DNA from 4 places in the Sporomusa sphaeroides DSM 2875 genome. Region 1 is predicted to be linked to each of the others. Evidence: a T-box and tRNA genes for the amino acid it is inferred to sense, from the RefSeq annotation. Region 1 holds a T-box; the other regions hold tRNA genes.
What was found. The T-box of region 1 lies ahead of leuS (leucine--tRNA ligase). A T-box ahead of a tRNA ligase gene usually reads a tRNA of that ligase, here a tRNA-Leu.
Positions count from the first base shown of each region.

Region 2: it encodes a tRNA-Leu, which carries the amino acid that the T-box ahead of leuS (leucine--tRNA ligase) is inferred to sense. The anticodon was not compared.
Region 3: it encodes a tRNA-Leu, which carries the amino acid that the T-box ahead of leuS (leucine--tRNA ligase) is inferred to sense. The anticodon was not compared.
Region 4: it encodes a tRNA-Leu, which carries the amino acid that the T-box ahead of leuS (leucine--tRNA ligase) is inferred to sense. The anticodon was not compared.

Region 1 covers NZ_CP146991.1:1,711,346-1,719,243, forward strand. The annotation lists gene SPSPH_RS07585 (hypothetical protein) at 1-221, opposite strand, end outside; gene SPSPH_RS07590 (ABC transporter ATP-binding protein) at 522-2,318, opposite strand; gene SPSPH_RS07595 (ABC transporter ATP-binding protein) at 2,318-4,033, opposite strand; gene SPSPH_RS07600 (hypothetical protein) at 4,177-4,353, shown strand; T-box leader at 4,423-4,631, shown strand; gene leuS (leucine--tRNA ligase) at 4,749-7,229, shown strand; gene trxA (thioredoxin) at 7,263-7,586, shown strand; gene SPSPH_RS07615 (radical SAM/SPASM domain-containing protein) at 7,868-7,898, shown strand, end outside.
Region 2 covers NZ_CP146991.1:2,351,532-2,359,429, forward strand. The annotation lists gene SPSPH_RS11005 (GerAB/ArcD/ProY family transporter) at 1-341, shown strand, start outside; gene SPSPH_RS11010 (Ger(x)C family spore germination protein) at 377-1,567, shown strand; gene SPSPH_RS11015 (hypothetical protein) at 1,575-1,739, shown strand; gene SPSPH_RS11020 (TerC family protein) at 1,965-2,663, opposite strand; gene htpG (molecular chaperone HtpG) at 3,245-5,203, shown strand; gene SPSPH_RS11030 (hypothetical protein) at 5,309-5,494, shown strand; tRNA gene SPSPH_RS11035 (tRNA-Leu) at 5,568-5,656, opposite strand; tRNA gene SPSPH_RS11040 (tRNA-Cys) at 5,712-5,786, opposite strand; tRNA gene SPSPH_RS11045 (tRNA-Gly) at 5,858-5,932, opposite strand; tRNA gene SPSPH_RS11050 (tRNA-Phe) at 5,938-6,013, opposite strand; tRNA gene SPSPH_RS11055 (tRNA-Asp) at 6,018-6,094, opposite strand; gene SPSPH_RS11060 (response regulator) at 6,239-6,601, opposite strand; gene SPSPH_RS11065 (hypothetical protein) at 6,632-7,300, opposite strand; gene SPSPH_RS11070 (ABC transporter substrate-binding protein) at 7,448-7,898, shown strand, end outside.
Region 3 covers NZ_CP146991.1:1,525,931-1,533,828, forward strand. The annotation lists gene hrpB (ATP-dependent helicase HrpB) at 1-2,367, shown strand, start outside; tRNA gene SPSPH_RS06700 (tRNA-His) at 2,470-2,545, shown strand; tRNA gene SPSPH_RS06705 (tRNA-Gln) at 2,560-2,635, shown strand; tRNA gene SPSPH_RS06710 (tRNA-Lys) at 2,733-2,808, shown strand; tRNA gene SPSPH_RS06715 (tRNA-Leu) at 2,813-2,895, shown strand; gene SPSPH_RS06720 (TfoX/Sxy family protein) at 3,092-3,352, shown strand; gene SPSPH_RS06725 (hypothetical protein) at 3,543-4,124, shown strand; gene SPSPH_RS06730 (radical SAM protein) at 4,587-5,825, opposite strand; tRNA gene SPSPH_RS06735 (tRNA-Gly) at 6,102-6,176, shown strand; gene tig (trigger factor) at 6,579-7,865, shown strand; gene clpP (ATP-dependent Clp endopeptidase proteolytic subunit ClpP) at 7,891-7,898, shown strand, end outside.
Region 4 covers NZ_CP146991.1:4,029,991-4,037,888, forward strand. The annotation lists rRNA gene SPSPH_RS18675 (23S ribosomal RNA) at 1-888, opposite strand, end outside; rRNA gene rrf (5S ribosomal RNA) at 1,091-1,207, opposite strand; rRNA gene SPSPH_RS18685 (16S ribosomal RNA) at 1,410-2,966, opposite strand; tRNA gene SPSPH_RS18690 (tRNA-Gly) at 3,004-3,078, opposite strand; tRNA gene SPSPH_RS18695 (tRNA-Val) at 3,245-3,321, opposite strand; tRNA gene SPSPH_RS18700 (tRNA-Pro) at 3,381-3,457, opposite strand; tRNA gene SPSPH_RS18705 (tRNA-Leu) at 3,564-3,650, opposite strand; gene SPSPH_RS18710 (Crp/Fnr family transcriptional regulator) at 3,785-4,468, opposite strand; gene SPSPH_RS18715 (TonB-dependent receptor plug domain-containing protein) at 4,603-6,543, shown strand; gene SPSPH_RS18720 (hypothetical protein) at 6,592-7,110, shown strand; gene SPSPH_RS18725 ([Fe-Fe] hydrogenase large subunit C-terminal domain-containing protein) at 7,056-7,898, shown strand, end outside.

The DNA.
Region 1 (7,898 bases):
ATACTTTGGGTAATGGATTTTCTGATCATGCGGCAACCGGCTTTTTCCGTGCAGGCAACCTCAATACCGTCTGGTCCGGTACTAAGTTCAACATGGGAGAGTAGCTTGCCCTGCTGGCTGGCAGCGGCAATCGCCTGTTTGCCATAAGCGGCGGCCTGCTCCCGCTTAATACTGTCATCATTTACGGTCACTCTGACATTGCCGATAATAAGCTTATACATGACGCACCTCCTTATGAACAGTGTATGAAGGTTTGACTGAGATAGAACAGTTTTCACCATCTATCCCTAAGTTGACTTTTGTTTTCATTTGCCTGCCGGTACTCCAGAGCTGGCTTGATGGACAGCCGCTCCTGTAGCTTAGTAGTCCACCAAGCCTAAATCCATGGTGTTCTTGTCGCGATATTTTCCGCCCAACTTCGTTGTCGTCACCTTACATATGTCCGATATGCGCGGCTCCTCCGCCTTGCTGGACGAAAAATCTCGCGCAATTCATCCTATAGCTTTAGACTTGGCAGACTACTAGGCCCGCTGCCGCAGTCTTTGGGCAGCAATCCTGCCGTCTTGAATTTCCAGCACCATGTCTACATCCCGGATGGTGTTTAAACGGTGAGCGATAATAAACGTGGTCCGGCCCTGCATAATGGTCTTCAACGCAGCCTGGATATACCCTTCTGTCCGGGTATCAATGCTGCTGGTGGCTTCATCTAATACCAAGATGGAGGGGTCGGCCAGGATAACCCGGGCAATGGCTAACAATTGCCGCTGTCCCTGACTTAAGTTACTGCCGTTTTCCGTCAGTTCGGTTTCATACCCCAGTGGGAAGCGCTCAATAAACCCGGCCGCATTGGCTTTGGCGGCTGCGGCCGCCACATCCGTATCGGATGCCTCCGGCCGGCCATAACGGATGTTATCCCGGATTGTCCCAGAGAACAGGTAGGTGTCCTGCAGGACAATGCCGAACGTGCTGCGCACACTGTCGCGGGTATAGTCGCGGATATCCCGCCCGTCAATGTAAATGGTTCCGCCGGTAACGTCATAAAAACGGGTTAACAGATTGACGATGGTCGTCTTGCCGGCGCCAGTCGGGCCGATAAGGGCAATGCTGCTGCCGGCAACGGCTGTAAAACTAATAGCATGCAAAATTGGCCGGTCCGGCCGGTAGCCAAAGGAAACCCTGTCAAAGATCACTTCGCCCCGTGGCTTATGCAGCACTGCCGCCCCTGGCGGATCGGGCGGCTCTTCGGCAGTATCCAGCAGCTCTATGACCCGTTCGGCACCGGCGACCCCTGACTGGAGTGTATTAAAGGTATTACCCAAGTCGTTGAGTGGCCGGACAAACTGACGGGAATACCCGAGGAAGCTGGCGATGACGCCGACGGTAATCCCCTGATTGACGGCCAGAATACCGCCGACGATGGCAATGGCGGCAAAGCCTATATTGTTGATGACATTCATAATCGGCATTAAAAATCCTGACCAGATTTGTGCTTTAAGCCCCACCTGACAGAGCTGGTCATTGATCAGGTTGAATTCGGTAATGGCTTTTGCCTCATGATTATAGGCCCTAATCACTTCAATCCCGCTGATAGTTTCTTCAGCATGAGCATTGAGACGGCCTAACTGATCCTGCTGTTCCTTAAACAGCTGTCCGGTCCGCCGGGAAATTGCCTTGGTCAGCAAAACCAACAGCGGCACCGTAATCATAGCAGCCAGTGTCAGGAGCGGACTCAGCCACAGCATCATGACCAATGAACCCACAATTGCGATCGAGCCGCCCATTATCTGGCTGGCCGCTTGCGAAACCGTTGTACTTACAATATCAATGTCATTGGTAAAACGGCTCATGACATCACCGTGGCCACGGGTATCGATATATACCAGCGGAACCTTCTGCAGCTTGGTAAACAGTTCCCGGCGCAGGACCGCCACCAGCCGCTGAGATACGCCCACAATCAACCAGCCCTCGCCGGCAGACAGTGCAGCCGTGCTCAGATACACAGTCAGCAGCATAAAGATGAGCTGCTCCAGCCGGGCGGAAGAACCTCCCTGCCCGTAGGCTGTCACCGCATCCACTGCCACACCGACCAGATAGGGGCCGGCCAGCGCCAGCGCCCCTTCCAGCAGTACCATGCCAAAGATAACGCTTAGTTGTTCTTTCTCCCGCCCAAGATAGCACCACAACCGGCCAAGTGTTGACCAAAAATGCTGCGGCTTGGTCACTGCTTGCTGTTTGCTCCGGCCCAAACCCTTGCCGCCGCGCAAAAATCCCCGGTAAGATCCGGAGCCGGAATTTTCCCGCCGGTCCTGCTCTGCCATCAGCAACCGCCTAACTGCGACTGGCAAATTTCCCGGTATACCGCGCAACTTGCCAGCAACTTTTCATGTTGTCCCAGTCCGACCAGTTTTCCTTCATCCAGAACTGCAATTTTATCGGCTGTCATAATAGAAGAAATCCGCTGGGCGATAATAAAACAGGTCAGCCCGGCCGCATAGGCCGCTAAAGCCTGTCTAATCCGGGCCTCGGTAGCAACATCTACCGCACTGGTGGCATCGTCGAGAATCAAAATGGCTGGCTTGCGCACCAGTGCCCGGGCAATGGCCAGCCGCTGTTTCTGCCCGCCGGATAAATTGACGCCTCCCTGCCCAATCCGGGTTTCATAGCCTTCCGGGAAATCCATGACAAAGTCATGGGCCTGGGCCATGCGGGCGGCAGTTTCTATTTCGGCCGACGTTGCCCCCTCTTTGCCCCAGCGGATATTGTCCAGAATCGTGCCGGAAAATAGCAAGGCCTTTTGCGGCACAAAGGCTATCCTATCCCGCAGCAGCCGGGGATTTAGCCGGTGGATATCGAGGCCGTCCAGCTTCACAGTGCCGGCTGCAGGTTCATACAGTCTTGGAATCAACTGCACCAGCGTGCTTTTTCCTGCACCGGTCGGCCCGATAATGCCGACGGTTTCTCCCGGCAGGCAGGTCAGCGAAATATTATCCAGTGCCAGCGTTCCATCATAGGCAAAAGAGACCTGTTCGAAGTCAATCCTGCCCCGGAAGGAAAGAGGCGCCGGGTCGGCTGCCAGTTCCTCCGTCCCGTCTGCCTGGACATTCAGCACTTCTTCGATCCGGCGGGCCGATACCCGGGCCCGGACAAATACGTTGAATACCAGCGCAATAATGACCAGTGCAAATAATATTTGGGTCATGTAATTTATAAAAGCAATAATATGGCCGACCTGCATCTCGCCGCTTTTCACCCCGCGGCCGCCCAGCCAGAGGACGGCGACCACTCCCAGATTCATCGTCAGGGCAATGCTTGGTCCGAAAACTGCCATCCGGCGCAGCGCAGTCTCCGACCGCTCCCGGAAATAGGTATTAACAGTCGCAAACTTGGTTTGTTCATAACTAAACCGGTTAAAGGCCCTTACCACCCGGACCCCGGACACTGTCTCCCGTACTGTCCGGTTCATTTGATCAAGGGCGGACTGCACCGCCAGAAACATGGGATACCCGATTTTCATATTAATGGCAATCAGCAAGCCCACCACCGGCACAACGCCGGCCAGCACCACGCTCAGGCGAGGGTTTAGACTGACTGCCATAATCAGGCCACCAATGCAAAGAATAGGTGCTTTCAGCGAAATGCGCATCATGCCGTTTACCAGCGACTGAATCTGGGTTACGTCATTGGTCAGCCGGGTTATCAGGGCTGCCCGGTCAAATTTGTCAACCATGGTAAACGGCAGGGTCTGAATTTTTTCATAGACCTGGCTGCGCAGTTCGGTGCCCACCCGCTGGGATACTGTACTGGAAATGATATTGCGGGCGGTTGCCGCCAAAGCGCCTGCCGCCGTCACCAGCAGCATGATGCCGCCCTGCTGCAGTACATAATCCAGATCCCGGTTGGCCACACCAATATCAATAATACTGGCCATAATGGTCGGCTGCAGCAAATCGCATACCGCCTCCAGCGCGACAAACAAGGCCGCTCCGCTAAAATGCAGCCGGTATCTTTGCCAGTAACCTTGCCAATGCTTCATACCCATACCCCTTCGAAAACGTCTCACCGTATAATTATACCATATAGATGTTGGCTGCAAAATTTACTGCGGTCGCGGAGCCAGCCAACCATCTGCTAAAAACAGCTGCTTGCGTTTATAGTCTGCTGCACATGGTGCTATTTATGTCAAACAGGGGCCGAGGTGCCATCAACCCGACTTATGACGGTGCGGTCATTTCTGTCGTACTGGTAGAAATACTTCCGCCTATTAGAGCCGGCTCAGCCGACACCCATGTACTGCTGGTTATCATCAATCCCGGCGTTGATCCGCGGCTATGTGCCGTGGACAAGTTTAATTGACCGGAGCGGCACAAAGACCCATTTATCCATAAGTTGACTTTTGCAAATTATTACTATATAATTGAGAATGCAAATCTTAAGAGGCAGAATAGTAAATGATAGCTGCGGTTCAGAAAGTTGGCGGTCGCTGTGAGCCAATCTGTACTATTATTGAACTCGCTGCTGAAGAGCGACTGTGAACGTGTGTAGTGGTCGACGCGAGGCTGGCGTTATTGGCAAATGAGTGGATGACAATTGTCATCAAACAGGGTGGTACCGCGAGAAGCCTCGTCCCTGGCGTTAGCCACGGGATTTTTTTATATTCTACGGGTATAGAAATTAATCGGCTTCTCTTACGCTAAAGCTTAGTGTAAGCTATAGTTTATTATCTTATCTGTCCAAGGGGGATTTACTCGATGAATGAAAAATACATGCCAGGCGAGATTGAGGCCAAATGGCAAAAACTCTGGGCTGAAAGCAATGCTTTCTGCACAACTATTAACCGCCAGCGACCAGAATATTATGTTTTGGAGATGTTTCCCTATCCATCAGGAAATTTGCACATGGGCCATGTACGTAATTATTCGATTGGTGATGTTGTCGCCAGATTCAAAGTCATGCAAGGCTACAATGTGCTGCATCCTATGGGGTGGGATGCTTTTGGCATGCCTGCCGAAAACGCCGCTATTAAGCATGGCATTCATCCTTCGTCCTGGACTAAGGATAATATTGCTAACATGCGCCGCCAGCAGCAAGAGCTGGGGTTGTCTTATGACTGGGACCGCGAAGTAGCCACCTGCCATCCGAATTATTATCATTGGACTCAGTGGCTGTTCTTGTTGTTTTTTGAACGTGGATTAGCGTATAAAAAGAAAGCGGCAGTAAACTGGTGTAATGACTGTAATACCGTACTGGCCAATGAGCAGGTGGTTGACGGACGCTGCTGGCGCTGTGACTCTGATGTTGTTAAAAAAGACCTCGAACAATGGTTTTTAAAGATAACAGAGTATGCTGACCGGCTTTTAGACGATTTGCCTGAGCTTAAAGGCTGGCCTGAACGGGTTAAGACTATGCAGGAAAACTGGATTGGCCGTAGTGAAGGCGCTGAATTCAGTTTTGCCGTGCCTGAAATAAATGATAAGATTGCCGTGTACACCACCCGTCATGATACGGTTTTTGGTGTCAGCTATATTGTACTGGCACCGGAGCATGCGCTGGTGGACAAGCTTGTTACCGGCAAACCGGAGGAAGCGGCTGTCAGAGCCTTTATCGAGAAGGTTAGAGGACAAAGTGAAATTGCCCGCACGTCCACTGAGACGGAAAAAGAGGGCATCTTTACCGGGGCGTATGCTCTTCACCCGTTTACCGGTGAGCAGGTGCCTATCTGGATAGCCAACTATGTATTGGCAGAATACGGTACCGGTGCAGTTATGGGTGTACCGGCTCATGACCAGCGTGACTGGGAATTTGCCAATAAGTATGATTTGCCGAAAAAGCTGGTAGTTCAGCCGGCTGACCAAGCGCTAGACCTTAATGATATGACTGGCGCGTATGATGGCCAGGGTATTATGGTTAATTCAGGCGAATTCAGTGGTCTGGATAACGAAGCCGGCAAGGTCAAAATTGCGCAATGGTTCGAAACACAAGGCATTGGCAAGCGGCGGATTAACTATCGTCTGCGTGATTGGCTCATTTCCCGTCAGCGTTATTGGGGCGCACCGATTCCTGTCATCTATTGCCCTGATTGTGGTACAGTACCTGTTCCCAAAGAACAATTACCGGTTTTATTGCCTGAAAACGTTGATTTTACCAGCGGCTCGGTATCGCCACTGGCTAAAGCCGAGGAGTTTATCAACTGTACTTGTCCGAAATGCGGTGGCAAGGCGCGGCGGGAAACAGATACTATGGATACCTTTATCTGCTCCTCCTGGTATTACTTCCGGTATACCAGCCCGCATAGTGCGGACGAGCCCTTTGATCCTGATAAAGCCAACTATTGGATGCCTGTTGATCAATATATCGGTGGCATAGAACACGCCATTTTGCACCTTCTGTATTCACGGTTTTTTACCAAAGTATTAAAAGATGCCGGCCTGGTTAATGTCAATGAGCCGTTTAAGAACCTGTTAACCCAAGGGATGGTTATCAAAGACGGTGCCAAAATGTCCAAGTCCAAAGGCAATGTTGTTTCGCCGGAAGAGATTATTGGCAAGTACGGCGCCGATACCGCCAGATTGTTTATCTTATTTGCGGCACCCCCGGAACGGGATTTGGAATGGAGTGACCAGGGCGTTGAGGGTGCATACCGTTTCTTAGGACGTCTGTGGCGGATTATCGGTCATTATGGACCGTATATCCAGGCAGAGACGGCAAGCTATGATCCAAGCCAACTGACTAAAGCAGAAAAAGAACTTCGCCGCATTCTGCACATAACCATCAAACGGGTAACCGAGGACATCGGTCAGCGGTTTAACTTTAATACAGCCATCAGTGCGATTATGGAACTGGTTAATGCGATGTATGCCCTAAAAGAGCAAGGTATAACACCCAACGCTGCTTTGTTGCGGGAGGTAGTCGCAAGTCTGCTGAAAATGCTTGCTCCGTTCGCTCCTCATGTCACCGAAGAATTATGGCTGGAGACCATTGCCGACGGCAGTGTTCATAAGCAATTCTGGCCGACATTTGATGCGTCTGCCCTGGAAGTCGAAGAAGTCGAGATTGTTCTTCAGATTAACGGCAAAGTCCGCGATAAAGTGGTTGTCGCAGCAGGCCTCAGTGCAAAAGAACTGGAAAGGACAGCGCTTGAGCAGGAAAGAGTCCGTGAGCTTATTGCCGGTAAAGAGGTTGTCAGAGTAATATCTGTGCCGCAGAAACTGGTTAATATTGTTGTGAAATAGAGATAATAAGTCCATTAGTAAGGAGGCGGGAAAATGAGTATAATTACCATTACAAACGCGGTTGAATTTAATGACAATGTCATTAAAGCCGACAAACCGGTGCTTGTCGACTTTTGGGCGCCCTGGTGTGGTCCTTGCAAAATGGTGGGACCGGAAGTGGAGGCTGTGGCCAAAAACTTCGAAGGCCGGGCAGATGTGGCTAAGATTAATGTGGATGAGCAACAGGAACTGGCCAGCCAATACAATGTTATGAGTATTCCTACGCTGGTATTCTTTAAAGGCGGCAGGGAAGTCGCCAGGATTACCGGCTATCGTCCGAAAAAAGATATTGGTGATGCTTTGGAAAAGCTGTTTTAAAACCACAACTCCCGGGTACTATATGGTATCCGGGAGTTGTACTATATAAAATCCAATACAGATTTTCCTCTACAGCAGGTTGTTAGTTATGTTCCGACGCAGGCACTTAACCTGCGCTCTTACCAACAACCTACTGTAAATCCTTATGGGATACTATATATTCCCCGTCAACTATAGGGCTTGTTTACAATTATCGGAAAAGTTTGTAAGGCCAGCAGGGAACTTTTCGCCGTATGTCGAAATTATTATAAAACTTAAAATCGAAGGAGAAATAATACAAGATGATAGGTTGCACCAAATTGCTTTGCGGCA
Region 2 (7,898 bases), 640 kb from region 1:
TGGTATATTTGAGCCGCTATGTGCAGCGAATCGAATCCTTGTTTATTATCCTATGGGTTGTTGTCGGGGTGCTAGGTATTGCTATCAGTATCTACATGGGTACTTACTTTATTACCAGGATGCTGCTTCTGCCTACTATGCGCCCGCTTATTCCCCTGTCAGCTTACCTTATTGCCCAATTAGCTATGATGCCGCCGGATATTGCTACTGTCATCCGTTTGGATTCCCTGTTTGTCGTAACCGTTTTTAATGCCGGGTTATATCTCATGCCAACAGCAATGCTGCTTGCCGTCCTTTGGCACAAACGAAAAGGGAGAGTTCGCTCATGTTCCACAGGGTAAAATTACTATCGGCATTACTACTTTTCTGCCTCCTTATGTCAGGTTGCAATGGCGCGCGGGAAACTGATGCGGTGGCTTACGTATTGGCTGTTGGCGTTGACGCCGCCGCAGATAATCAATTGAACGTAACCTACCTCATTGCTATTCCCAGGGCATTGGGCAGTGGCGGCGAGAGTGGCGGCGGCGAAAAAGTGGTGGAAAAAGTTACGGTAAAAGCACCTTCGCTGGTTGAGGCTCAGACTTTATTAAATGCCTCTGTCGGCCGTGCACCCAATCTTTCTCATGTCAAGATCTGGGTTGTTGGTGAAAAACTGGCCCGGCAAGGATTAGCCAATTTAATCGGGCCGTTGACTCGTTTCCGGGAATTTCGTGGTTCCATGTACCTAGTAGTCGCCAGAGGTACTGCCAAAGAGTTCATCGATATGAACAATCCGGAACTTGAATTGCTGCCATCACGCTGGGCAGAAGGAGTTTTGGGCATATCATCGGAAAGCGGCTATTATCTATCCAGCCAACTGCATGATTTTTATGTCAGGCTGAAAGAGCCGGGCGGCGCTCCCTGCACTGTTCTGGCAGGAATTAATCCCGATACGGGTAAAGATAAACCAAGTGCTGCACCGACACTTCCAGACCGGGCACCGGGGTATCTTCCCGGCGATATTGCGCGTGAAGGCGGTAATCCGGCCGCCCTTGCGGGCACAGCCATATTTAAAGGTGATAAAATGATAGGTATGCTGACAAATGTAGAAACCCGGATGTTGGCCATTCTTATGGGAAATTTCCCTAAAGGATTTTTAACCTTAGCCGACCCGCGTGTGCCGGAACAGAATATCTATCTTCTGATGCGGTTGGGGAGCGCTCCGAAAATTGAGGTCAGCCTGATTGACGATGTACCGGAAATCAATATTGAAGTGCTGATAGAATGTGAATTAAGCAGTATTTCCAGCGGTACTAACTATGAGGCTGATGAGCTGCGGCCGGAGATAGAGCAGCAGGTATCTAAAGCCATTTCTCTGGAGATGAAAAACATGCTGGTCAAAACTCAGGAACTTGAAGCCGATGTTGTAAACTTTGGCAAATATTTGCGGCCTAAAGTCAAAAATTATGACGAGTTTAGCGCAATTGACTGGAACCGTCTTTATCCACAGGCCAAAATACATATCAAAGTAGATGCCAAGTTGCGCCGTACCGGCCTTATGTATAAAACTATGCCAATCAGGGAGTGATTTTTGCGTGGATTACATGCACCTGGGCATTGGCGCCGTCATTGGTTTTCACGCCATAACCTATGCTTATTGGCTTATGCGGCATGATAACCGGTCTGGAGCCATTGGTATCTTTATCCTGGTACTGGCTGCGCTGGTACTGCCGATATTGCGTATAGTTGAGAGAATGTAACCAAGACACGGCTTGTGCCGGTCTTTTGACGATTACACCTGCACTGCTGTCCGACGCGAGGGTATAAAGAAAACACGGCTTGCGCCGAGCCTTTGGCGACGGCGGAAGCCGATGTTGCCCTTATCCTGTTTTTAAGAAAGTTATACTTTCTGTTAGGAAAACAAAACCGCCGACGGCAATTGCCCGTCGGCGGTTTTCATCCTGGCAAAAAACAAATTAAATTAATTAACCCTCGGCTTCAGTGGGGGCATCAGGTTTGTTTCTCCTCACATACCCGATACCAACTACTGCCAATGTCAAAGCAATCTTGAGGAATAACGCATAATCGCTGACATATTGTCCGACCGCACTATCGGCAACGATCATTGCAGCGGCTGCATACCCAAGTATACCTGCTCCGATATAGATAATGATCGGGAAACGATCCATAAGTTTCATCAAAAGTTGGGCGCCAAACACCACTAGCGGAATGCTGGTTGCAAGACCAATCGTAATCAAACCGTATTTACCGGAAGGAACGGTTTGGGCAATAGCGGCCAAAGCAAGAACATTGTCCAGGCTCATGATAAGGTCGGCAAACAGAATAATTTTAATGGCTTCGAAGTAGGAATTAGCTTGACCTACATTGCCTTCACCCTCATCTTTTTTCAACAGGCTAATGGCAATATAAAGCAAGGCCAAACCGCCAAAAAATTGGAGATACGGGATATCCAACAGATAAGCTGCTACGAAGGTAAGAATGATCCTGAGAACAACCGCCCCCACACTTCCCCACATAATTGCTTTGTTTCTTTGATCAGGTGGCAGGTTTTTACTGGCAAGTGCAATAATAACAGCATTATCACCGCTTAATACCAAGTTAACCAAAAGGATGCTTCCCAAAGCCATAAACCATTCAGGACCAATAGTACCGAAAAAATCCATAAATTATTCCTCCTATTTTCTGTTCTTACTAGTGTGGTGTTTTCCAACACTATTCTATACCAATGCAAAAGCTATTTTGCTTCCTTGGTGGCTCCTCCTCTCAAACTAAAAAGACCTCAGGTACGCAATTAATACATACCGAAGGTCTCACTATTGGTAATATACCAATGATAATGCCAGATGCCTCAGGCACCGTATGTTGACAATTATCCGAAAAGCTACTCCCCTTACGATGAAGGTCATATTCAATTGATTGCATTTGAATTATAACGAATAGCAGCCAGTATTGTCAAGGGGGATGTCATGCTTTTGTTGGTATTATATTTTAGAATACCAACAAGTTGCCACATAATGATTATCTCCCGCCAAAAAAACGCTGCTATTTGCAAACAAATAAAATTTGCGCGAAAAATACCGTAATATAACGAAAATCACAGCTATAAGCAGCAGTATTATAGCAATTTGGACTAATTTATCTGTTGCAACATTTGATTTTACCTGGTAATTTAGCTATTATTTAGATATATTTAGCACTCAAAGACAAAGAGTGCTAACAGAGTAATAAAATATCGGAGGTTTCTATGGTTCAAGAAGCAATTACTAAAGAAACAAGGGAATTTCAAGCAGAGACTAAACAATTGTTGGATTTGATGGTTCACTCTATTTATACTAACCGGGAAATTTTTTTGCGGGAACTTATCTCGAATGCCTCAGACGCCATCGACAAAATTCGGTTTGAGTCATTAACCAATCATGCGCTTTTAGAAAACGAGACTGATTTTGAAATCTTTCTTATTCCCGACGAAACTACTCATACTCTGACTATTGCCGACAATGGCATGGGCATGACGCTTGATGAAGTAGTTGAGAACATCGGCACTATCGCTAAATCAGGTACAAAATCCTTCCTTGAAAAAGTAAAAGAGGCTGGTTCGGTCGCTGATACGGAATTAATTGGTCAGTTCGGGGTCGGTTTTTACTCAGCCTTTATGGTGGCTGAAAAAGTAACTTTATTAACCCGTGCACCTGGACAAAGCAAAGGAATTAAGTGGGAGTCAACCGGTGATGGCACTTATACCATCGAAGAGTGTGACAAGGATACGCGCGGCACCACGATTGTACTGACTTTAAAGCAAGAGTATCATTCACCTGAGCATCAGGAAGAAAACTTTTTAAACCGCTATATTCTTCAAAACCTGGTAAAAAAATATTCTGATTACATCCGCTATCCCATTAAAATGAATTTTGTCAAAGAAGAACAGCCATTAGATGCGGAGGGCAAAGCAATAGCTGATGCGCCTCCTTCCCAAACAGTAGAAGTATGCACCCTTAACTCCATGACGCCGCTGTGGACGCGTAACAAGAATGATATCTCCAAAGATGAGTACAATCAGCTATATAAAACCCTTTTCCATGATTGGGAAGATGCTTTGGAGATCATTCACTCGAAAGTAGAAGGTGCTGTAGAATATACTACCCTGCTCTTCGTTCCTGCTCATGCTCCTTTTGATTTTTACCAGCGTGAGGCCACAACCGGTATCAGACTATACTCTAAAAATGTATTTATCATGGACAATTGCCAGGAATTGCTTCCTGAGTATTTACGCTTTGTCAAAGGCCTGGTCGACTCTCCCGACTTTTCCCTTAATATCTCCCGGGAGCTTCTCCAACACAGTCAACAGCTAAAACTGGTTGGTAAAAACCTGGAAAAGAGCATCCTGAAAACACTGGAAAATATGCTGAGCAAAGACCGGTCTAAATATGAAAAGTTCTGGAACGAGTATGGTAAAGCCATAAAAACAGGAGTTTATGCGGATTATCACAGTCGTGACAAGTTAAAAGATCTGCTGCTTTTCTCCTCTTCCCAGTCTGAAGAGCTTACTACATTGCAAGAGTACACAGACCGGATGCCTGAGCAACAAAAAGTTATTTATTACGCCACCGGCAAAGATCGTTCTGCCGTAGAGCGTCTGCCACAGATGGAACTTCTCAAAGAAAAAGGTATTGAAGTCCTCTACCTCTTTGATCGGGTGGACGAATTTAGTATTGATGCTCTGGGTGAGTACAAGGATAAAAAATTCCAGTCAGTCAGCCGCGGCAATTTAGACTTGGAAGATATCGGCTCTTCTGAAATACAAAAAGAGGTTCAAGAGCTTTCCAAGGAAAATGAGTCGTTGATTAAAGCAATAAAAGACCAGTTGACCGGTAAAGTTGCCGATGTTAAGCTTAGCAGCCGCCTCAAATCAAGCGCTGTTTGCCTGGTTAGCGGTGATACCGGCATTAGCTTATCTATGGAACAAATTTTAGCTGAGATGAACAAGTCTTCCTTCAAAGCAAGCCGTATCCTGGAAATCAATCCAGACCATGAAATTTTCGCCGTTATCAAGACCCTGCATGAAACGGCTCCGGATTCTACAGAGTTTAAAGATTATTGCGATTTACTCTATGGGCAGGCCTTGCTTATGGAGGGCATTGCCCCTGAAGACCCAATCAGCTTTGCCAACAAAGTCGCTGCATTAATGGCACAAAGCAGGAGGTAAAGTTGAAAAAGCGCCCGACACTTCCATGTTGTCCGGGCGTTTTTTGCTCTCCATTATTTCAACGCTGCATATTATGTAATATCAGAGTAATGGAGGGTTACATTTGTGAAAAACAAAAGAAATGAACGGCTCAAAGAGTATCCGGAAATAACCGAATTTGACGAACAGCAGGATATTCGTCAATGCTGCATTCCCTTTTATTGCCGCCCGTATCATTGCAGACCATATTACTGCCGGCCATACCGATTATGTCGGCCATTCGACTGCTGCAAGCGCCGTGTAATTCCTTAACCTACTAACCTCCTCAGACAAACTATGAAACGTAAAAAGAACTTCGCGTTATTCGCGAAGTTCTTTTTACGTTTGGTGCCGAGGACCGGAATCGAACCGGTACGGAAATTTCTTTCCGACGGATTTTAAGTCCGTTGCGTCTGCCAGTTCCGCCACCCCGGCATGGGGATTAGTTAGCATAAATAAAAACCACGAATATGTGGCTTTATTTTGTAGATGGAGGCGGCACCCAGATTTGAACTGGGGAATAGAGGTTTTGCAGACCTCTGCCTTACCACTTGGCTATGCCGCCATAAACAGCGAAGCAACATGTGTGAGTCGTTTAGTTCCAGCGTAGCGCGGAACTTCCTCTAAATATGGAACTGGAGCGGAAAACGAGATTCGAACTCGCGACCCTCGCCTTGGCAAGGCGATGCTCTACCGCTGAGCTACTTCCGCTTAAATGGTGCCTCAGGGCAGAATCGAACTGCCGACACGAGGATTTTCAGTCCTCTGCTCTACCGACTGAGCTACCGAGGCGAAATGGCGACCCTGAACGGATTTGAACCGTCGATCTCCGCCGTGACAGGGCGGCATGTTAGACCGCTACACCACAGGGCCGCTAGACAATCGCATGTTTTAGTATATATTATTTGCTAGGTAAAGTCAATACTTTAGCTAGTAAAATCATACTCAACATGCACAACAACGCGATTAATTATATAGTAATATATCTAAATAGTCAAGTATTTTCAGTAAGCAGATTTAACCAGCCAGGACTTTATTGATCGTTTCCTCTACTTGTCCTGGATCAAAAGGTTTGATAATAAAACTTGATGCACCTGCTTTGATGGCCTCAGTGATAATACTCCGTTGACCAATGGCTGTTACCATAACAATACGAGCAAAAGGGTCTTCCTCATGAATATGTTTGACTGCCTGGATTCCGTCCATGACCGGCATGGTGATATCCATAGTAACCAAGTCCGGTTTATGTTGACGATATAATTGTACAGCGTGTTTTCCGTCACCAGCTTCTGCAACTACTTCGTGTCCTTTTTCTATTAGCAGTTTTTTGAGTATCATGCGCATGAATGAGGAATCATCACATATTAATATTCTTGGCATATAGCTTACCTCCTTAATTGCAGATTCTAATCAGATTGTTCTTGTAGTTTTACTCAAATCGTCAAGAGTTGGAATTAGCTTGTCCACTACCCGCGCCTCAAGCTCAGGCAACGTTTTGGCATCAAAATCAGATATCATAACAGGTGTCCGCTTGGTACGGATTTCACCAAAAAATTCGTCACGGAAAATATTATAGTTTATTGTCAAATTGCTCTCTGTCGTAAAATCACTGTAGTCTATTAAAACGTAGGTACCGTTTAATGCTTTAAGCGGTTCCCGCGGATTTATAAAAAGTTCAAATCCGGACAATTGTTTGGGCAGCTTGGTTATATACGGCCATTCAACAATTTTCTTTTCTTTAAACCGCACACACAAAGATGCCGGATCAAAATATACTAATCCCTTAAGGGTTTTTTCCATCCGGTCTGTCAGAATATTTTCCAATGCCGCCAAATCGCCGGTAATAAAGCTAATATCACAGTATTCCATTAATCCCACTACTGTACGGGCCAGGAAGTCTTTAGTCGCTTGATCATACATAATAGTAAAACTGCGCCGGGCCATGTGGTTATTATAAGTAAAAATGCGATACTGGGAACCACAAGTCATTAATTCATTAATTAGCGTAAAACCGAAAATTTCACGAGGGAGTTTCTTTAAATAATCCCAGCCAGCAACTTGTTCAATAATTTTTTCCATGAGTTAGTCCTCTCCTATTAGCTAATGATTATATTCTTGGTTACCTGCAAAAAAACCTGCCTCCCCTGTAACCAAAAAACAAAGTCCGAATACTATAAAAGTAGCTCACCCGGAAGTATAGACAATAGCAACAAGGAGGGATTTCACATGGTAAGACGCTGGTGTGGACTGGTTTCAGTCTTACTTGTACTCACCTTTCTCATTACTGCCTGCAGTCAGGCGCCCGCTACCCGGGTAAATCCGGCAAAAGCCCCTGCCTGGTCCTCTGGCTTAACGCCCCTGCCACAAGAAATCGTTGTAAAAGTCGGCATGAAGCAGGTTGTTTCCGATGCTGGTATTCTTATTGGCATGGCTAAAGGGTATTATCAGGATCTGGGGATTAAAATTGAGCCTGTACAGTTTAATACAGGCCAGGAAATGATCAATCAATTGGCCGCAGGTCAGTTAGATGTCGGTGCGACAGTTACGGCATCCGGACTGCTAAACGCCATGTCGCGGGACATACCGGTAAAAATTGTAGCCGACAAAGGCATTAATGTTCCCGGTCAAGGCTATTACCGGCTGGTTATAAGAAAAGACCTTGCCGGCAAAATTGAAG
Region 3 (7,898 bases), 190 kb from region 1:
CTGTTGAATGAGCCATGGCTAAAGGGGCGGCGCATCCTGCTGCTGGAGCCAAGGCGCTTAGCCGCTCGTGCTGCTGCGCGTTATATGGCCCGGTTGCTGGGAGAGCAACCTGGAGAAACGGTAGGCTACCGGGTTCGGCTGGACAGCTGTATTGGTCCCAAAACACGTATCGAAGTCATTACCGAAGGTATTCTTACCAGAATGCTGCAAAGCGACCAGGCGTTAGATGGCGTAGGGCTGATACTATTTGATGAATTCCATGAACGGAGTCTGCAGGCCGACCTCGGCTTAGCGCTGGCGCTGGAAGCGCAGGCAGTACTTAGAGAAGATTTGCGTCTGCTGATTATGTCGGCAACGCTTGCCGCTGAGCCGGTAGCTGCCTTGCTTGGCAATGCGCCGGTTCTTAGGAGTAATGGCCGGGTTTTTCCGGTGGAGACTCATTATCTAGAACGGCGAACAGCAAGTCAACTGGAACATATTGTTGCGCAAACGGTGTTTACCTCGCTTGCTGGAAACAGTGGTGATGTATTGGTGTTTTTGCCGGGAGCCGGAGAGATTCGCCGGGTTCAGGCTGAGTTAAGCGCAAATGGCATAACAAAACAGGCGCGAGTTGCACCGCTTTATGGTAATTTGTCGCCAGCCGCTCAGGATGCGGCTCTTTTACCCAGTACGGATGGGATGCGGAAAGTCATATTGGCTACCTCGATTGCCGAGACCAGCCTTACGGTGGAGGGGGTAGACACAGTCATTGACAGCGGGTTGATGCGTGTGCCGAAGTATTCGTCCCGTACCGGGCTGACACGCTTGGAAACGGTAAGGGTTTCCCGTCAGGCAGCCGAGCAGCGGCGTGGCCGTGCGGGACGACTGGGTCCGGGTAGTTGCTACCGGCTTTGGACCAGACAGGAGGATTTGTATTTAGAATCCAGCAATACGCCGGAAATTTTAGCCGCCGATTTGACACCACTTGCTTTGGAATTGGCTGCCTGGGGAGTGAATGACCCTCAGCAGCTGTTATGGCTGGATATACCGCCGGCAGCGGCATTTTTGCAGGCGCAGGCACTGCTGGTGAAGCTGGGGGCGTTGGAAACAGGTGGTAGTATTACTGCCCATGGGCGGTTGATGGTTCAGTCAGGCTTGCACCCGCGCTTGGCCCATATGATCATCAGAGCGAAAGAAGCGGGTTTGGGTAACCTGGCCTGTGAACTTGCGGCTATTTTACAGGAACGGGATTTTTTGCAAGGCAATGGCAATAGGACTGATGTTGATTTGCGGCTGCGGCTGGAGGCTGTGCGTGAAGCTGCAAGCGGCAAGTATCCTGAGGAGTCGCTGCGCCGGCGCATTAAGGCCGAAAGTGAAAGGTTAAAACAGGATTTTTCCATTCACCGCAACCGGCAGGAGACGGTGGAAGCTTGCGGCTTGGTACTGGCTTTTGCCTATCCGGACAGAATTGGACAATTGCGGAGTGGCGGCCGGTTCCTGTTGGAGAATGGGCGTGGTGCCGGCATGCATGAATTACAGCCCTTGGCGCATAGTCCGTATATCGTAGCCGCCGATCTTGATGGGCAAGGGACCGACAGCCGGATTTTTTTGGCTGCGCCGATAGATTATGAACAGATAAGGCGCTATTTTAGCCGGCAGATAGCAGCCGGGACCAATGTCGCCTGGGATGCAGCCGCCCAGGCAGTACGGGCAAAAAGCTATGAGCGGCTTGGTGCCATCCTGTTAAAGGAAAGTCCTTGTGCCAATCCTGACCGGGACGGCGTTATGGCCGCCCTGCTGAGCGGCATTGCCCTTGAGGGCTTGAGCATCCTGCCCTGGACCAAAGCGGCACAGCAATTGCGTCAACGCTTGTTATTTGCTGGGCAGCAGACGGAAGGCTGGCCTGACGTTTCTGACGAAAAGCTGCTTGCTACTTTGGAAAACTGGCTTGGACCGTATGTCTACGGTCTAACGAGCCGGGCAGAACTAGCGAAACTCAATGTAGCTGCCATTTTAGAAAATCTGCTTACCTGGCAGCAGCGTCAGGAGCTTGATGAGTATGCGCCTGCCCATGTGGTTGTGCCCAGCGGCCGGCAGATTGCCATAAATTATAGCAATCCGCTATGCCCTGTACTGGCGGTAAAACTTCAGGAGCTATTTGGGCTTAAAGAAACTCCGTGTATTGCCGGGGGGAAAGTCGCGTTGACCTTGGAACTGCTGTCACCGGCGCAGCGCCCGGTTCAGGTAACCCGGGATTTAGCCAGTTTTTGGTGTACTACATACTTTGAAGTCAAAAAGGATTTAATGGGACGTTACCCCAAGCATTATTGGCCGGATGACCCGGCAACGGCAGTTCCAACCCACCGGATCAGGCCAGGAAACTCATGAAATGTTGTCAGAAATATGTCAGCAAGAAAAGTGATTTGGGATGCTTGACATAAATATGGTGGTATGATAGAATAAATTCTGTCGTTAGCGGCACTGGATATGGTGGCTGTGGTGAAGCGGTTAACACGCCGGATTGTGGCTCCGGTATTCGAGGGTTCGATCCCCTTCAGTCACCCCAATAATCTTGTTAGTAGGGGCGTAGCCAAGTCGGTAAGGCAACGGACTTTGACTCCGTCATGCGTTGGTTCGAGTCCAGCCGCCCCTGCCATAAGCAGAGAACCAGGTTTTTAGGAACGATAGTGACACGAAAACCTGTGTGAATCGCTTAGTTCCGAGCGTTAGTAAGGAACTTATTTAAAGATGTCGACCCACTAGCTCAGTCGGTAGAGCACCTGACTTTTAATCAGGGTGTCCCGCGTTCGAGTCGCGGGTGGGTCACCATAATGCGGGAGTGGCGGAATTGGCAGACGCACCAGACTTAGGATCTGGCGGGTGACCGTGGGGGTTCAAGTCCCTTCTCCCGCACCAAATCAAACAAAAAGACTTTCAGGTTTTGACCTGAGAGTCTTTTTGTATATAGTATATATTAGAAACTATAAATTTTCAGCTGACAATTTGCAGTCAATGAATATAATTTCCGCTTATCAAGACATCCGCGCTTTGGATAATGCAGAAAATCAAATGGGATCATCGAACTAGAACGGAGAAAGGAGGAGAATGGCTTATGGGGGAGTTAACAAAATTGCCGAATATCGCTGCCAAGTTGGAAGCGCAGCTTGCGGATGTGGGTATTACTACCGAGGAAGAGTTAAGAAACATAGGTAGCCGTGAAGCATGGCTACGCATCCTTGCCCGTGACCCGTCCGCTTGCATTATGCGGCTTTCAGCGCTGGAGGGTGCAATTCAAGGAATGCGCTGGCATTACCTTGATGACGAGACGAAAAAGTCGCTTAAGGCGTTTTATCACATGCATAAGGGCAAATAGATATGTGCATTCCTTGCCGGCCACGATATAGAAGCTATGCTGGTGATTAAAGTGCCTCCTCTTCAAATAATTTAATTGTTATTGTCCTATGATAATTATTATTCATTCTTATAACATATGTTTCCACAAAAATAAAGATATATATATCCTTCAGGCTGGACAATAATAAGAAGCATGGAGGGGATCAACTTTGACCAGTCAGCGAAAAGTCGCTTTGGCATTGACGGGAATATTTCTGGCGCTTTTCATTGTTATCATTATCGGGGTGCTGGAACAGGGCCGGTATGATTATGCAAAAAATATTGCAATCAAAGCAGCTATATGGGTAATTTATACTTTTTTAGAAATGAAATATGATGTTCAATTAAGTAATTACATCCGGGTGTTGGTAATGGCAGTGCTTCTCAGTGACAGTTTTGCCGGGCTATATTTAAATTTGTATGCCACGTCGGCGATTTTTGATAAAATTCAGCATGTATTTGGAAGCTACGCCTTTGCGTTATTTGTTTACACTCTTATTTGTACGTTAACCCGGCCTGTTATAAACCGGGCCTTTAGCTTATTTTTTATTATCTCCCTGGGGCTAAGTATTGGTGCAATCTATGAAATTGGTGAATTCATAGGAGATGCGACTATGCGGCCGGCAATTCCCAGTCAGCCCAGTCTGCTTGATACCAACCTTGATTTACTGGCAGATTTAGGAGGGGCACTTCTCGCAGCTATTCATATAGCCATTGTTCTGACATATAATCGTACCCCTCCGGTCAGGTAGGAATACATATGTATTACATACAGCAGAGAAGAGTACCATTACGGTACCCTTCTCTCTATACTTATAACGGGTTGCAGGGGCGGTGAGCAGGCCGGCACGGACGCGGGGAACATTGCTGAGGACTGCACTGCCTTGGACTACATTGTTGAGGGCTGCATTGCTGCGGACTACATTGCTGTGGTCTGCATTGTTGCGGATTGCACTGTGATGGTCTGCACTGCCTTGGGCTGCATTGCCATGGCCTGCATTGTTGCTGCGGAAAACAAAAATGCGGACGGCATTGGCGGGGAGAACAAGGCGCCCAGGAGGGGCGGCAGCCGATTTGCTGATTTGGTCGACAGGGGTTCCAAGCAGGATTGCAGCTTATACGTTCAGTATTTTCGTCTTCTTCAAATTCGTCATCCATATCTTCCATTTCCGGGGTTTCCCATTTCGGGTCCATATATTTGTCATCATACATTTTCATCTATCCTCCCAGTTTCCTGTGTATGGGTTATAGGAGCAGTCGGCAGGGGCGGCTTGCCAGGACTTCTTTGGGTCCTGGCCTTGGGCTAACGGGCGGCAGTCGGCGCAGGCAAAGCGGTATTCGCAATCCTGACATTTGCTGATACAGTCCTTTGTGGTTTGCCAGCAGGTGGTCAGCGGTTGGCCGGTAAGTATGGCAGCAAGTGATGTGTTCAATATGTTTCCACAAACTTGATCACGGGCAAAGATGCAGGGAATGACATCGCCGGTAGACGTTATGGCCAGCCGGCCTGCTAAACAGCTATGGAAATGCTGCGCTTTGCCAAATGTTTCAGGGTCGGTAAAGAAGGGGGGCTTAATGGCCGGTTTGCTGTAGGCTTGGGGCAGCAGTTCCAGATTATCACCGCGTCCGGTAGGTCGGATGACATCGGGTGGCACAGGCTCAACCCCAAGGTCGGTCAAAAGTTTCACAATATTTTCTGCTTCTTGTTCATTGGCTTTCATAATAATAGAAGCAATACGCAGCGGCAGCCCCTTGGCCAGAATTTTTTGAATGGCAGACATAGTTTTGTCAAAACTGCCGGGATGCTGGGTAACCCTATCATGAACTGCGGAATTGTCGGCATAGATAGTGGTGGCAATGCTGACAGAATGCTGTTTAAAAAAGTCAATACAGTCATCATCCACAAGTGTGGCATTGGTAAATATCTCAACCAATTCATAGTTTTCCTCGCGGGCCTTGATGATTAATTCTCGCCACCTTGGGTACAACAACGGTTCGCCGCCAATAAGCTGAATGCCGTAGGCGCCTGCCAGCCGGGCTTCGGTAATTAATTCAAGCCAGCGGGTATGTGGCATACAGCCTGCCGCCGTGTGCGGACTGCTGGCCGAATAGCAATGTAAGCAGCGGTTGTTGCAGGTTGATGTAAGCTCAAGCCAGATATACTCAAGTGTAGGCTGGTACGGCTGGATGGGGCATGTTCGTTTTCCGGCGGGAAGTTCGTTGTATATTGCGCCAAGCCCTTTGGTTGTCAATTTATCAAGAAATGATAAGTACCGCTTGCCGTCAACTGAGTTGACATCCATTATTTCTTCTAATGCCGAGCTTTCGCACGCCTTGAGCAGTTCTACTGCTCCCCGGTTGATAGAATACACTCGGCCTGAGGAAAAGTCGTAGATAGCACCGCGTGCTTTCCCTTCTATCAAGACACTTTCGGCTTTCAAATGGTAATACAACCGGACGCCTCCTTTAGCGTAGCTTTGCTTATCCTGAGTGGGCTTGTTCAGGATAATTTGCGGCTTGTGTTGTCACCACAGGTTTGGCACAAGCCGTGTTTTTGTGTTTATACATAATATGCAAGCCGATAGATAGGTGCTAGTTTCAATTGTAAAATATACAGCATGCTGCAAGCATTTTATTGGTGGGAATAGGATTGTTTAACAGAATAGATTGATTAATGTTGACAGATAATAATTTATGGTTTATAATCAATTTCGTTGTTAGCACAATATGCGGAAGTAGCTCAGCGGTAGAGCATCGCCTTGCCAAGGCGAGGGTCGCGAGTTCGAATCTCGTTTTCCGCTCCATACGCGCAAAAACCCAGCACTTTTGGCTGGGTTTTTTGCTCATATCTTGTCTTTGATATTTACTTGTGGTATGATATTATTCATGACATTGCTGCATTTATGGATACTGGCTGGATTTTTTAATGGGAATACTAGAGAAACCATAAAGTTTATGTCAATAATGGGAATACTGTGATAATGGACTAGTGTTGCATTCAGTGATGTTATGAAGTATAGCTCCGAGAATTTTTGTTGTCAGGCGCGGCGGAGGAGCCGCACATATCGGACATATGTAAGGCGACGACAACAAAGCCTGGCGGCAAAAAGGCCGGTGATATACTTCGTGTTATCGCTGGATGCAGCACTCGGTTGACAGTGAATAAGCTGTGTCAGCAGTTAATTTAATAAGGGGGAAATACATAAATGAAGGTAACAGCGGAAAGAATAGACAATCATAAAACAGTACTCAATCTTGAAGTTCCACAGGCTGAGGTGGCCAAGGCTCTGGAAAAGGCTTACCGCAAATTAGCCAACCAAGTCAACATTCCTGGTTTCCGTAAAGGCAAGGCTCCGCGCAAGGTCATTGAAATGCGTATCGGCAAAGAAGCACTTTTGGATGAAGCTTTTGAAATCCTGGCTCCTGAAGCCTATGGCAAAGCACTGGCTGAACAGGAAATAGACCCTGTTGGCCGTCCGGAAATTGAGGTTGTTACCTTAGCGGAAGATCAGCCGTTAGTATTTAAAGCCACTGTTGTTAAAAAACCTGAAGTAACTTTGGGTCAGTATAAAGAGCTTGCCATTGAAAAAACTGTCGCAGAAGTTACTGAAGCCGACATAGACAGTGAAATTGAGAGAAACCGCAGCCGTAATGCTAAGATGGTCGTAGTGGAAGATGCTGAACTTAAGCAGGGAGATTTAGCGATCATTGACTTTAAGGGTTTTATTGACGGTGTTCCGTTTGAAGGCGGCGAAGGCAAAAGCTACCCGCTGGAAATCGGTTCCGGCAGTTTTATCCCCGGGTTTGAAGACCAACTGGTAGGTGCTAAATCCGGTGAAGAACGCGAAGTAAAAGTATCTTTCCCGGAAGACTATTTTGTTGCTGAGCTGGCAGGGAAGGAAGCTGCCTTTACCGTAAATATTCATGACATCAAACGCAAGGAATTGCCGGAGCTTGATGATGAATTTGCCAAAGAAACCAGTGAGTTTGATACTTTGGCGGAATTAAAAGCCGATATTAAGAATAGGTTAGAACAGGCTGCTGAAGCAAAGGCAGAACGTGAGTTCCGTACGGCAGCAATAAAAACTGCTGTTGACAATGCTTCACTTGATGTTCCCGAAGTAATGATTGAGAATCAAATTGACACCATGATTCAGGATTTTGATATCAACTTGCAGCAACGTGGTATGAAACTTGATAAATATCTTGAATATACTAAAATGGATATGGCTGCTTTGCGCAATAACTACCGTGACTCTGCATTATATAATGTTAAAACCGACCTGGTATTGGAAGCCATTGTTAAAGCGGAGGGTCTCACGGCCAATCCGGAAGAAATGCAGCAGGAAATTGCGTCTATGGCGGCGAATTACCAAACTACGGCCGAAGAAATTGTTAAAGTCATTCGTCAAACCGGCCGGTTCCAGGCACTGCAAGATTCAGTTTTACGTAAAAAAGCTGCCCAGCTTGTAATTGACGGCGTAGCAAAATAAATTTTTGAGTTTGAGGTGATTTGTCATGCCTTA
Region 4 (7,898 bases), 2.3 Mb from region 1:
CTCTACCGTCTATACTCATTACCTGAGGCTAGCCCTAAAGCTATTTCGGGGAGAACCAGCTATCTCCGCGTTCGATTGGCATTTCACCCCTATCCACATCTCATCCCAAAGCTTTTCAACGCTCACGGGTTCGGTCCTCCACGCATTTTTACCTGCGCTTCAACCTGGACATGGATAGATCACTGCGGTTTCGGGTCTACAATAACTAACTGTCGCCCTGTTTAGACTCGCTTTCGCTTCGGCTCCGTGTGTTCCACTTAACCTCGCTAGTTACTGTAACTCGCCGGTTCATTCTTCAATAGGCACGCCGTCAGCCTCATATGGGCCTTCGACTGCTTGTAGGCATACGGTTTCAGGTTCTGTTTCACTCCCCTCCCGGGGTGCTTTTCACCTTTCCCTCACGGTACTATGCGCTATCGGTCGCCAAGGAGTATTTTGCCTTGGAGGGTGGTCCCCCCTGCTTCCCACAGGGTTCCTCGTGTCCCGTGGTACTCTGGATTCTGACCCTCAGATGCAATCTTTCGCCTACAGGGCTATTACCTGCTGCGGCCTACCTTTCCAGGTAGTTCGACTAGATATTTTCTGATTTATGTCAGTCCTCAACCCCAGAGAGCTAAGCTCTCTGGTTTGGGCTCTTCCCCGTTCGCTCGCCGCTACTTAGGGAATCTCGTTTGATTACTTTTCCTCCGGGTACTTAGATGTTTCAGTTCCCCGGGTGCCCTCACTACCTTAGTAGTGTGACGGTGCATTACCACCGCCGGGTTCCCCCATTCGGAAATCTAGGAGTCAAAGCTTGCTTGCAGCTCATCCTAGCTTTTCGCAGCTTACCGCGTCCTTCTTCGGCTCTTGGCGCCTAGGCATCCACCGTATGCCCTTACTAACTTGACTTAATTGGTTTAAGCCGTTAATTGCTTACGTTTTGCCTTCAGTTAAATCCTAATTGCGCGTTTAAGAACTTCTCATATTTGCATATAAGAGGTTGGTTAAACTTTGCTTTCTTCTGTGCAGTTTTCAAGGAACAACGGAACATCTATGTTATCATAATTACTTGTTTGTTTCAACAAGCAAGTTATGGTAACTTTAGTTCCTGAACCAGCAACTTCCTAATCTCCCAGGCCGTTTCCAGCCAAGTACCTTCGGCGTTTATGGGCTTAACTACTGTGTTCGGGATGGGAACAGGTGGAGCCCCACAGCTATCGTCACTGGATATGGTGTTTTCAGGAATATCTATGTTAGCATGGTCACTCGTATATTTCAACAAGTAACTTTTACTAATTAGCATTCCCTCAAAACTAAACAATGTAAGTGATACTACAGCGAGCACATAAGCTCCGTCTAGTATCGTAATGCTTTGCCAAATGTACCGACCTGGAATACCGGGTCTTGTTTCATACCCGAGTTCTCCCTAGAAAGGAGGTGATCCAGCCGCACCTTCCGATACGGCTACCTTGTTACGACTTCACCCCAATCATCGACCCCACCTTAGACGGCTAGTTCCATTTCTGGTTACCCCACCGGCTTCGGGTGTTGCCAACTTTCGTGGTGTGACGGGCGGTGTGTACAAGGCCCGGGAACGTATTCACCGCAGTATGCTGACCTGCGATTACTAGCGATTCCGACTTCACGGAGGCGAGTTGCAGCCTCCGATCCGAACTGAGAGCTTGTTTGTGTGTTTGGCTCAACCTCGCGGTCTTGCTTCACTTTGTTTAAGCCCATTGTAGTACGTGTGTAGCCCAGGACATAAGGGGCATGATGACTTGACGTCATCCCCGCCTTCCTCCGCATTGTCTGCGGCAGTCTCCCTTGAGTTCCCACCTTTACGTGCTGGCAACAAAGGATAAGGGTTGCGCTCGTTGCGGGACTTAACCCAACATCTCACGACACGAGCTGACGACAGCCATGCACCACCTGTTTTTGTGTCCCCGAAGGGAGGGATCTATCTCTAGATCTTTCACTCAATGTCAAGCCCTGGTAAGGTTCTTCGCGTTGCGTCGAATTAAACCACATACTCCACCGCTTGTGCGGGCCCCCGTCAATTCCTTTGAGTTTCAACCTTGCGGCCGTACTCCCCAGGCGGGGTACTTATTGCGTTAACTCCGGCACAGAAGGGGTCGATACCCTCTACACCTAGTACCCATCGTTTACGGCCAGGACTACCGGGGTATCTAATCCCGTTCGCTCCCCTGGCTTTCGCGCCTCAGTGTCAGACACAGTCCAGAAAGTCGCCTTCGCCACTGGTGTTCCTCCCAATATCTACGCATTTCACCGCTACACTGGGAATTCCACTTTCCTCTCCTGCACTCAAGATTCCCAGTTTCCTGCGCCCATACGGTGTTGAGCACCGCACTTAGACACACGACTTAAGAATCCACCTACACGCCCTTTACGCCCAATAATTCCGGACAACGCTTGCCACCTACGTATTACCGCGGCTGCTGGCACGTAGTTAGCCGTGGCTTCCTCCTTTGGTACCGTCATTAGATTGCATTATTCACACAATCCACGTTCGTCCCAAACGACAGAGCTTTACAATCCGAAGACCTTCTTCACTCACGCGGCGTTGCTCCGTCAGACTTTCGTCCATTGCGGAAGATTCCCCACTGCTGCCTCCCGTAGGAGTCTGGGCCGTGTCTCAGTCCCAGTGTGGCCGTTCATCCTCTCAGACCGGCTACTGATCGTCGCCTTGGTGAGCCTTTACCTCACCAACTAGCTAATCAGACGCAGACCCATCTCTAAACGATAGCTTACATGTAGAGGCCATCTTTCTTAACTTAGCCATGCAGCCAAGTTACCACATTCGGTATTAGCACCACTTTCGCGGTGTTGTCCCCAGTTTAGAGGCAGGTTGTCTACGCGTTACTCACCCGTTCGCCACTAAGTATCTATTGCTAAATACTCCGTTCGACTTGCATGTGTTAGGCACGCCGCCAGCGTTCGTCCTGAGCCAGGATCAAACTCTCCATAAAATTTATTATGAAGCCGTTTAATGGCTCATTTACTTTTTGGAGCGGAAAACGAGATTCGAACTCGCGACCCTCGCCTTGGCAAGGCGATGCTCTACCGCTGAGCTACTTCCGCACCGTTATTAATTGACGTGGTTTTTAACCACTTGCACATCTGGCATTTTATGATGCATTACTTACATTGTTCAGTTTTCAGGGAACCGCAATCCTTAGCGCCGCTCAAGGCGACTTTTATAGGTTACCACAGTCATCATACTATGTCAACTGTATTTTATTGGATTTGGTGGGGCTATCGTGACTCGAACACGAGACCTCTACGATGTCAACGTAGCGCTCTAACCAACTGAGCTATAGCCCCAGCAAGGAATTATAATATTAACAGCCTATAATCAATTTGTCAATAGTAAAATTGCAAATTGGTCGGAGCGGCAGGATTCGAACCTGCGACCCCCTGGTCCCAAGCCAGGTACTCTACCAAACTGAGCCACGCCCCGAAATGTAAATTATATTAAGGATGTTCTTCGCTACCGCTCAGAACTAAGCGATTCGCACCAATCAGTCTTCACTTCTCAGTTCGCCTTCTTGGGCTCTCTGCTTAGATGGTGCCGGAGGTCGGACTCGAACCGACACGGGGTTGCCCCCGGCAGATTTTGAGTCTGCTACGTCTGCCAATTACGTCACTCCGGCAAGTTCAGTTGTACAACCCGTTTTGGGGTGCAGAAGTTATTATAGAGTAAAACAATCAAACCGTCAAGGAATAGTTTCAACTATTGTTTTCATGTACTATTAGCAGTTCTAGCTGAACGAGAAGCCGATTGTTCTTATTCGCTGAGCAACAGCTCAAATGCATCACGCTGCAAAATGGTGATTACCCGCTTATCTATATGAAGTATTTTCTCACGTGACAAATTCCTTAGTTCCCGGCAAAGGGACGGACGGGATACGTTCAGATGCTCGGCCCATGCCTTTTGCGTGTAAGGCAGCTCAATAACATTACTGGCCCAGTCTGTTGAAATACAATGCAATAAGGAATACGCAATTTTGCTTTGAATAGAGCAATAAGACAACAGTTCAATCTTCTGGTTCAGCATAACCAGTTTTTCCGACATAAGTGTCAAAAAGTTTGCCAATAAGGCTTTGTGCTTTGATAAAGCAGTTATAACATCTTGTTTAGGCAATAACATAACATCCGTGTTAGCACGTGCTATCACCTGACAGGGATATGCCGGCATTTTGGAAAAAATGGCGCCTTCGGCAAACAAATCGCCTTTTTCTTTACAAATTAAACTTACGACCTTGCCGGACTGAAAATTCTTTTGAACTTCAACACTTCCCCGCAAAATAATCCCGATATAGGCTATCGGTTGATCCATTCTAAATATGTATTGATTTTTTTTATAATTACCGATTTTGTAGGCTGTGCCCTGCAAAATGTTTTGGATATTCGCTGTGTCAATATCTTTAAATAGCGGACAGCTTGCTACCACAGGGATAAAACATTCCATTTCAATCACCATTTTCAAAATATGTAACCTGGGATACACCTATTAGCTCTTAATACAATTATAATACACATATCGGTAATTGATAAAGGTTTTCATTATCATATATTAAAAATTATATACCAGGGGGAGATAATGTGAAGAAAAAAACGCTGCTGGCCTTGATCGCGCTGACCCTTTCCACCACTCACACTTACGCGGAAGAAATGCCACCCGAAGAATTTACACTACCGGAAATCGTCGTTACCGCCACTAAAACCGGTATGGACAAAAAGCTGGTACCGGCATCGGTGGAGGTAATCAGCAAAGCCGATATCCAGGCACGCGGTGCTCAAACGCTGAAAGATGTTATCAGCACCGCAACAGATATCAGTATCATTCGTTCAACCGGGCGGGATGCCATTTCCATTCGCGGCTTTGAATCGCGATTTTCCATGATCCTCATTGACGGCAGACGCCTCTCATCAGAAATCGATCAGAATTATGAACTTGACCGAATACCACTGGAAAATGTCGAACGTATTGAAATTGTCCGTGGTCCGGTCAACTCCCTCTATGGCACAGACGCGATGGGCGGAGTAGTCAATATCATAACCAGACAGGCTGTTGAGCCAGGCTTTACCCTCAGCCTGGCGCACGGAGCTTTCACCGGCAATAAAGGCGCTAAGGACAACTATAATTTCACTTATGATTCCGGCATCCACGGTAAAACCGGTGTAACTATTTCAGGCTCACACCTGGAAAATGACGCTTCATTTAAAGGCGACGGAACAACCTATGCCCCTTATGGCGTCCGGAAAAACATCAGCGCCCGCGTAGATTATCAATTAACAGATAAGGAAGCGCTGACTCTCACGGCGGCCTATATGAATGAAGATACCCGTGAGCTTGCCTACAAACAAACTGCCAAAGGAGCCATCAAAGCCAATATCCATGATGATAATGAACGGTATGATTATTCACTAAGCTATACGAAACAGCAGAGCGATAGCAGTGTGTTTCTGCGCGCTTACTTATCTGACTACTATAAAAAGGTTGATGTACACAACCTGGCTAATGCACAACTAATGAATTACGGGGATTCTCACCGCACTCTGCCTGGCTTTGAAGCCCGTCTAACACGCAATGTCGGTTCAGATCATGTCCTGACCTACGGCGGCGAATACCGTCCGGAAAAATTCCGCGGCACAGGAGTGCGTACAGGGGAAGGCATCTTTTATGTTGATTATGAGGGCAAGAGCTTCGAGGGTTCTTCCATCGACCTTACTTATTCCGCACTATACATACAGGATCAATGGCAAATCTCACCCAAGCTCCTGGCCGTCACCTCTTTGCGCTATGATGACAGCAATAAATTTGAAAGCAATCTAAGCCCCAAACTCGGCTTAACCTATGAAGCCAGCTCTGATTCCAGGGTTAAGCTGAATATTGCCAAGGGTTTCCGCAGCCCCACGCCCAACCAATTGTATATTAGTTCTCAGGTCAACCGTAACGGCAAGGTAGTAACCTTAGACGGCAATGCCAACTTGCAATCCGAGGAATCTGATTCTTATGAGCTGTCATTGGAAAAGGATTGGGGTAAGGCAACAGGAAAACTTACCTATTTTTCCAATAAGCTTGACAACATGATTGAGGAATCTTGGGTAAGCGCCACCAGAATACAATATGAAAACATAAGCAAGGCAACGCTGCAGGGGGTGGAAGCCGAACTGAAATACCCCTTATCAGATACCTTCTCCTGGTCGGTCAATTACACCAACCTGGATGCAACCAATGATGTGACCAATACCCGGCTGCTCAACCGCGCCAAACACAAACTGGCCTCCCGCCTGTCCTACAATGATCAAAAAACCGTCAGAGCCAATCTGTGGTGCGAAATGTATGCCGATTATTTGCATGATGCCGGTTCCAATGTAGAAAAAAATAAATCCTACTCCATCTGGAATCTAAATGTGGAAAAATCGCTGGATAAAAACAACACTCTGTCTGTGGGTATTGAAAACCTGCTCAATAAAAAGGATGATGATCTCTCTTTACAGGGAATGTACATCCACAGCAAACTTCTTATGAAGTTTTAACCTTTGTTCCGGTTAACCCCGAAACTACAGCACAGAGAGGAGGCAACCATGTACCAAAAAATGACCAGAGCATCGTTACTGCTGGCGCTGATGTTTCTGTTACAGTCACTCAGACTGCTTATGCCAATACCTGCGTTTGTATCCATGTTTGTCATTGGCAGTGCTGTTAACGCCTGCCTGCTGGCTGCCGTCGAAACAGCCGGCTGGCGGGCGGCCATACTGCTCGCAGTTATCGCGCCTGTTATCGCTTATTTCCAGCAGGCATTGCCGCTCCCGGTGTTAATCCTGCCGGTAGCTGCCGCCAATATTGTCTATATAGCCGCTTACACCTTGTTTTTTACAACCAATCGCTGGTTTGCGGTTGCAGCAGCCGCAATAGCAAAGATGACCGGCCTTTATTTTTCGGTATCCTGGCTCATGCTGGCAGTCAACATACCTGAGAACCTGGCAGCAATTATAACCATGATGCTGAGCTGGCCTCAGTTGATAACCGGTGTCACAGGAGGTATTTTATGTTTTGTGTTACTGGCAAGGCGGCACAATATCAAGCGGCAAACCGCACAATAACCGGCACCGAAATCGTCGTGTCACAGGAGCATTGCCATAGCTGCCAGACCTGCCTGACTGCTTGCCCACTCTACGGCCGCTGCTCTGCTGCCGGCGATTGCTCAATACAATCCATTGCCGCTCAGGCTTGCATCACCTGCGGCGCCTGCTTGCAAAGCTGTCCCGGCAAGGTTGTCGAATATCAGGATGATATCCAGCGTTTTCTCCAGGACTTAATTGCAGGAACCCCGATTTCCTTATTAGTCGCCCCTGCAGTGCAACGGCATTTTCCTGATTACCGCCAGGTTTTCGGCTTTCTCAAAACATTAGGGGTTGTGTCCTTTTACAATGTATTGCTGCGGGCAGATATTACTCTCTGGGCCTATCTGAAAGTATTGCGCCGCAAGGAGAACACGCCGTTTATCTCATCCCCCTGCGCTGCTGTTACCAGTTATATTATGAAACACGCACCGGCGCTAAAAAAACACCTGATGCCTGTATATAGCCCCCTTATCTGTTCGGGAATCTATCTGAAAAAATACCGCAATGTGCCGGAAAAGCTGGCGTTTTTATCACCCTGTATTGCTAAGCGTTCAGAACTGCGGCAAAATCGTCCAAACCATACCGGCGTGGATTATAACATAACCATTGGCCGCTTAAAGCAATACTTATTGCATGCGGGTATTGATGTAAGCAACTATGAACCGGTGGATTTCAGCGATTCCCGGGAAGGCGGCGGCCAGACCCTCAATGCCTATGGAGGAATTTCCGAATGCTTGTCCGCACAGTTCCCCCAGGGGCATTACCGT